3 regions of the Ferrovibrio sp. GW821-FHT12D07 genome follow, and region 1 is predicted to be linked to each of the others. Evidence: predicted binding sites of a transcription regulator. Region 1 holds the regulator's gene; each other region holds the start of a gene.
The links. Region 1 encodes PhoB, which activates phosphate uptake and scavenging genes when phosphate is short. Its sites were predicted from a motif close to TNTCATAAAACTGTCA; they were not measured.
Positions count from the first base shown of each region.

Region 2: the regulator PhoB is predicted to act here: its motif matches at 1,203-1,218, upstream of phnC (phosphonate ABC transporter ATP-binding protein).
Region 3: the regulator PhoB is predicted to act here: its motif matches at 1,122-1,137, upstream of AC1RRE_RS01345 (Na/Pi cotransporter family protein).

Region 1 covers NZ_JBXAQN010000001.1:1,591,929-1,594,190, reverse strand. Annotated here, with positions in the region: gene AC1RRE_RS07965 (MlaC/ttg2D family ABC transporter substrate-binding protein) at 1-457, shown strand, start outside; gene phoB (phosphate regulon transcriptional regulator PhoB) at 529-1,245, opposite strand; gene phoU (phosphate signaling complex protein PhoU) at 1,242-1,961, opposite strand; gene pstB (phosphate ABC transporter ATP-binding protein PstB) at 1,982-2,262, opposite strand, start outside.
Region 2 covers NZ_JBXAQN010000002.1:538,103-540,364, reverse strand. Annotated here, with positions in the region: gene AC1RRE_RS14440 (phosphonate degradation HD-domain oxygenase) at 1-410, shown strand, start outside; gene AC1RRE_RS14435 (DUF1045 domain-containing protein) at 415-1,110, opposite strand; gene phnC (phosphonate ABC transporter ATP-binding protein) at 1,267-2,157, shown strand; gene phnD (phosphonate ABC transporter substrate-binding protein) at 2,212-2,262, shown strand, end outside.
Region 3 covers NZ_JBXAQN010000001.1:266,155-268,416, reverse strand. Annotated here, with positions in the region: gene AC1RRE_RS01345 (Na/Pi cotransporter family protein) at 1-988, opposite strand, end outside; gene AC1RRE_RS01340 (response regulator) at 1,429-2,181, shown strand; gene AC1RRE_RS01335 (ATP-binding protein) at 2,156-2,262, shown strand, end outside.

The sequences.
Region 1 (2,262 bases):
CCAGGAGAAGCGCGAAGGTCTGGTCCGCACTCTGATGACCACGCATCTCGATCTGGATGCCGTCGGCCAGTTCTGCCTCGGCCGTTACAACCGCGGCCTGACCGACGCCCAGAAGCAGGAATATCACGGCCTGTTCCTCGACTACCTGGTGAAGGTCTATTCGCAGCTGCTGTCGCAGTACAACGGCGAGACGCTGGACGTGCGCGACGGCGTCAAGGCTGCCGGCAGCGAACAGGTGGTGGAATCGCAGATCAACCGCCAGAACGGCCCGCCGATCCGCGTCGAGTGGAAGACCCATGAGAAGGACGGCAAGCCGCTGGTCACCGATGTAGTGGTGGAGGGCGTGTCGATGGCCTTCACCCAGCGCCAGCAGTTCGAATCCGTGATCCAGAACAATGGCGGCAAGGTCGAAGCACTGTTCACCGCGATGAAGAAGCAGATCGCCGGCCGCCGCTGACGCGCATCATGCAGACATGAAAAAGCCGGCCGTCTCGCGATGGCCGGCTTTTTCTTTATCCTGACGACAAATCAGGCCATGGCGGCGGCGGAGGTCAGCTCCAGCGCATAGCCGGCCGACCGCACCGTGCGGATCACATCCATCTCGCCATTGCCGTTCAACGCCTTGCGCAGGCGACGGATATGGACGTCCACCGTGCGCTGCTCGACATAGATGTCGCGACCCCAGACCGCATCCAGAAGCTGGTCGCGCGACAGCACGCGACCGGGATGCTCAAGGAAATAACGCAGCAGGCGGAATTCCGTCGGGCCCAGATGCACGTCACGGCCGTTGCGGGTGACCTTGTGCGTGGCGATATCCATCACCAGGCCGCCATAGGTCAGCACCTCTTCCGCCAGTGCCGGCCGGATGCGGCGCAGCACCGCACGGATGCGGGCCAGCAGTTCGCCCGGTGAAAACGGCTTGGCGATATAGTCGTCAGCGCCGGCGTCAAGGCCGCGCACGCGATCGGCTTCCTCGCCACGCGCCGTCAGCATGATGATCGGCACATTGCGGGCATTGGGATCGCGGCGCAGCTGGCGGCAGACCTCAAGCCCCGATAGACGCGGCAGCATCCAGTCGAGCAGGATTAGGTCCGGCATATGTTCAGCCACCTTCAGCAAGGCCTGCTCGCCGTCCATCGCTTCGTCGACGGTGTAATTTTCCTTTTCCAGGTTGTAGCGCAGCAGCGCCAGCAACGCCGCTTCGTCCTCGATCACGAGAACGCGCGGCTTGATGGAGATATTCATCGCTGGCCTCCCGGCGCATTCACCACGGCATAGGCCGTATCGTCGCCCTTCGGGCGGTCTTCCTTCTGCATCTCGCCCGTCACCGTGTAGTGGATCAGTTCGGCGATATTGGTGGCATGGTCGCCGATGCGCTCGATATTCTTGGCGATGAACAGCAGATGCGTGCTGCTGGTGATGGAGCGCGGATCCTCCATCATGTAGGTCAGCAGTTCGCGGAACAGGCTGGTGTACAGTTCATCCACCTCTTCATCGCGAGCCCAGACCGCGTCGGCCTTGGCGGCGTCCGCAGTAATATAGGCGTCCAGCGTGTCCTTGATCAGGGCCTGCACCAGGGCAGCCATGCGCGGAATGGCATGCACCGGCCGCACCAGCGGCGCCTGGTTCAGCGCCACCGCGCGCTTGGCGACATTCTTGGCATAGTCACCGATGCGTTCGATCTCGGACGAGATGCGCAGGGCCGAGACCACAATGCGCAGATCGTCGGCCATCGGCTGGCGCCGGGCCAGCAACTCGATGGCGAAATCGTCAACCTGGTTGCGCAGGGCATCGATCTTAGTATCGCTCTTCACTACCTCAGCAGCCAGATTGCTGTCACGCTTCACGATCGCCTCGACGGCGGCGGAAAGCTGTGATTCAGCCAGGCCACCCATCTGCACGATGAGGGTCGACAGCTTCTTCAGCTCGTCGTCGTATTTCTGAACAATATGTTGCGGCATTTTCTATGTCCTCACTCTGCTCAGCCGAAGCGACCGGTGATGTAGCCCTGCGTCCGCTCGTCCTTGGGATTTGTGAAAATCACCCTGGTATCGTCCGTCTCGACCAGATTGCCCAGATGGAAGAAGGCGGTCCGCTGCGACACGCGTGCAGCCTGCTGCATGGAATGGGTGACGATGACGATGGTGTACTGCTCGCGCAGCTCGTCCATCAGTTCCTCGATATGGGCCGTGGCGATCGGATCCAGCGCCGAGCAGGGCTCGTCCATCAGGATCACTTCCGGCGCCACCGCGATGGCGCGGG
Region 2 (2,262 bases), on a different contig from region 1:
TCACGGCGGCACTGCTGCATGATATAGGCCATCTGGTTGACGACGGTGATGAGGGCCTGGCCGAGACGGTCGTTGATGCCCACCACGAAACAATTGCTGCCGACTGGATCAGTCGGCATTTTTCCGAAGCTGTCGTGGCGCCGGTACGCCTGCATGTGGATGCCAAGCGCTATCTCTGTCGCGTCGATCCACATTACTGGTCTGGCCTGTCGCAGAGTTCGAAGACCAGCCTTGAGGTACAGGGCGGTATCTACAGTGAGGCCGAAGCCGCGGGTTTTATCGTACAGTCCTTCGCGCAGGATGCCGTGATGCTGCGGCGCTGGGACGATGCGGCCAAGACGCCGCGACTGAAGACGCCCAATCTGGCGCATTACCGCAAGATCGTCGCTGTCGCCCTGAAACTGGCCTGATCTCTCAGCCGCCGAAGGCGTAGCGCCCAAGGATGCGAAAGGGCGCGTCGGCCGCAGGTTGCACGAACAGGCAAAGCTCTTCGGCCACATAGTCATCGCTGGTGAACGTGGCTGTGGCATGCCCCAAATGCCGCAGCAGGGCTTCGCGCTCGGTGGCATCACTGACCGGTCCGGTCAGCGTGAAATGCAGTCGGAACTCCTCCATCACGTAAGGATATCCCCAGGTCTGCAGATACTGTTCCTGCCGCTCGGTCAGGCCGCTTTTGCGTCGGCGCGCCAGTTCAGCATCGGTGAGCGGCGCGCGGAAACGATCGAAGTCGCGCACGCAGTCGGCGGCCAGTGAATCCAGCTCCGGTGATGGCATCGATGGGCAAAGGGCGAGGAAGCTGCCCAAGGCGGCCATTTTCAGCGGAGCGGTCCGTACTGGGGCCCGCGTGGCGGCAAAGCGTTCCGCCGCTATGATGAGCTGGGCCTCGTCGCAATCATCAGCCATGCGGAAGGGTGGCTTCAGCGTGCCATGGAATCCGTACAGTCGTGGCTCGGCGGTCAGGGTGGCGAGACGGGACAAGGGCAGGCCGGCCGCCGGAACCGGAGGATGGTTGGTGCCGGTTTCGGGATCGCGGCCCAGCCAGCGCGCGGCATAGCCATGCAGCGGATGGTTGGCTGGCGGCGCGGTATACAGAGCGAAACGGTGCGACATGCGGCGATTTCCTAGACAACGCGCGATAACATCCTGTGGGTAACCCGGCCGGTGCGGGGCACTGCCGGGATTTCACCCCGCCGTCCCCGATCCGTAATCGAACTGTCATGCGGCATTGCTATCAGCGCTCCTGGTACCTGGATCACGGGGAATCGCATGCGCGCCGCTATTGAGATCGCCCATCTATCGAAAACCTTTCGTACGGGCAAGCGTGCTCTCGACAACGTCAATTTGACCATTCAATTAGGCGAGATGGTAGCCCTGATCGGCGCGTCCGGTTCGGGCAAGTCGACCCTGTTGCGTCATATCGCCGGCCTGATGCCGGGCGACCGCGCGGCCACTGCGCAGATCGCCGTGAATGGCCGCATGGTACAGCAGGATGGCCGCATCGCTGCAGGCATCCGTCAGACCCGCGCCGGCATCGGCTTTGTCTTCCAGCAGTTCAATCTGGTTGGACGCATGCAGGTGATTACCAACGTGCTGGCCGGTAATCTGGGCCGCATGCCATTGTGGCGAACCATGTTCCGGCTGTTCACCGACGACCAGCGGCGCAAGGCTGTGGCCGCGCTGGATCGCGTCGGTATCGCCCAATGTGCCTTCCAGCGTGCCTCCACCCTGTCCGGTGGCCAGCAGCAGCGCGCGGCGATTGCCCGCGCCCTGGTCCAGGAAGCCAAGGTCATCTTGGCTGACGAACCGATTGCCTCGCTGGACCCAGAATCCTCGCGCAAAGTGATGGCCGCCCTGGCCGACATCAACCGCAGCGATGATGTCACCGTCGTCGTATCGCTGCATCAGGTGGATTTCGCTCTCAAATTCTGCAAGCGCGTCGTGGCGCTGCGCGACGGAAAAGTGATGTTCGACGGTCCGTCTTCGGCAGTGACGGCGGCGCTGCTGCGCGGCATTTATGGCGAAGACAGTGATCTCGACTTCGGTGCGCTGTCGGGTGGCCAGATCGCCGGAATCAGCGATGAGCTGCCCGTACAGGCTGGTCATGCGGTCGAGGAAGATGACCGCCTGCTGCCGCGCATGCAGGGTGCGTTGGCCTGACGGCCACTGTTTTTTTGCATACCAACGATTTCAGATAACAACAGGAGACTGACCATGTCGCGTCATATGCTGCTCAAGGCCACCACCGCCACCCTGGCGTTGGGC
Region 3 (2,262 bases), 1.3 Mb from region 1:
CGAGATAGCGCGGCTTGGCGGCATCGTCGACGGTCGGCAGGTCCGGCATGATGCGGCGGGCCAGCTTGTCCAGCGGCGTGGTCAGCGGCAGGAAGACCAGCGCGATGGCGATGTTGAAGGCGGTATGCGCATTCACCGCCATGCGGGCGGCATCGGTGCCGAACACACCGAGCCATTGCGGCATCTGCGCAATAAAGGGCAGCACGGCGACGCAGGCGATCACGCGGGTGATCAGGTTGGCGAGCTGGGCGCGGCGTGCGGCGGGCGGTTCTCCCGAGGATGCGAGCAGCGGCGAGATCGCCGTGCCGAGATTGGCGCCGACGACGAGGGCGATGGCGAGTCCGGCATCGATGGTGCCGGCCTTGGCCATGGCGGCGGCCAGCAGCACGGTGGCCAGGCTCGCATGACTGATCCAGGTAATCACGGCAAACAGCAGGATGGCCAGGATCGGCTCACGCTCCAGCGGCGACATCACGATGGCGAGGCCGGGCGAGTTACGCAGCGGCGCCGACGCGCCGATGATCATTTCCAGCGACAGCAGCATCAGGCCCAGCCCGATCAGAAGGCGGCCACCATGGCGCGGCATGCCGCCTTCGCTCGACAGGAAACCGATGACGCCGAAGACCAGGCAGAGCGGTCCGAGCCAGTGCAGGTCGAGCGACAGATACTGTGCGGTGATGGATGTGCCGATGCCGGCGCCGAGCAGCACGGCGATCGCCGCGCCGCCGACGATCAGCCCGCGGCCGGCAAAGGACGACACGATCATCGCGGTCGCGGTGCTGGACTGCAGCAGCGCGGTCACGCCGATACCGGCGAGGAAGGCCTGGAAGCGGTTGCGCATGGCGCTGCCCAGATAGCGGCGCAAGCTGGCACCGAAGGCGCGCGTCATGCCGGTGCGGACCATGCGCACGCCCCAGAGCAGGAGCGCGACGCCGGCGGCCAGATTGAGAAGCAGTTCAGTCGCGCCTGGTGTGGTGGCAGGGTTCATCGCGCAGCCCCCCGGATATGGCGCGACAGGAGAGCGGGGGGCGCGCCAGCGTCTAGGGCGGGCGAATCAGGGTCGGGGTCCGGATCGCGGAAAACAGCCATTTTAAGAGATACCTCGAGGCAAAGTCGTATTGTTACAGTTCTATTACACCCAGATGACAGCCGGGCCAAGGCCTTAATACACCGGGTAAACCGCAAGGTTCCGTGACCGGGCGCACCGTCAGAGCTGGTGCAGACCAGTCTGCCCCCCAGTCAGGGCCTGCGGCAGTTAAGAGTTGGCCACCATGTGCGGGAAAGGTGGTGACAATGCGGCTGCTTGTGGGGCCGCCCTGGCAGGAAACCGCCGCCATTCCGGTTGCCAAGCTTCGAGCCGGTGTATAGGGCATACTGATCTGGCTCCGGAGTTCGGCAGAAACATTAGGCATGACGGACACGCGACATATGACTGCGGACTCGGATCGTCCCGGCCGTGAGATGGCGCAGCCACAGGTGTCCGCACCGGTGGGCCATGTCCTGATCGTCGATGACGATCCTGTCGTGCGCGACATCCTCTGCCAGTCGCTCTCGGAAAACGGCTATCAGGTCAAGGATTGCGCCGAAGGCGACCAGATGGAGGCGATGCTGCGGGTCTTCCCGGCCGACATCGTGCTGCTCGATATCCGGTTGCCCGGCGTCGATGGCCTGACGCTGACGCGCCGCCTGCGGGCGCGCTCCGATATCGGCATCATCCTGGTCACGCGTCTGGATGACGAGGTCGACCGCATCGTCGGCCTGGAGATCGGCGCCGACGACTATATCGCCAAGCCTTTCAATCTGCGGGAAGTGCGGGCGCGGGTCGGCGCGCTGATGCGGCGCATCGCCGCCAATGGCCGCAGCGATGTATCGGAGACGATCCGCTTCGAGAACTGGGCGCTCAACTTGGCGACCCAGCGCCTGCGCCGCGTCGATGGCGAGGAAGTCCGCCTCACGCCCGGTGAATATCAGGTGCTGGCCTGTCTGGTGCAGCGTTCGCAGAAGCTCACCACGCGCGACCATGTCGTCGCCATGGGCTCGGATACGGTGTCGCTGTCGGCGGAAAGCCTGGATGTGCTGGTGTCCCGTCTGCGCAAGAAACTGGGCGACAATCCGCGCGCGCCGCAACTGATCCAGACCGTGCATGGTCAGGGCTATGTTTTCGTACCGGCGCCTTACTAGCCTCGCCGCTGTCATCCTGCTGGGCTGGACCGGTATTGCCGTCGCCAGGACGGCGACGCTTCAGATCGGCGATCCCGTCAA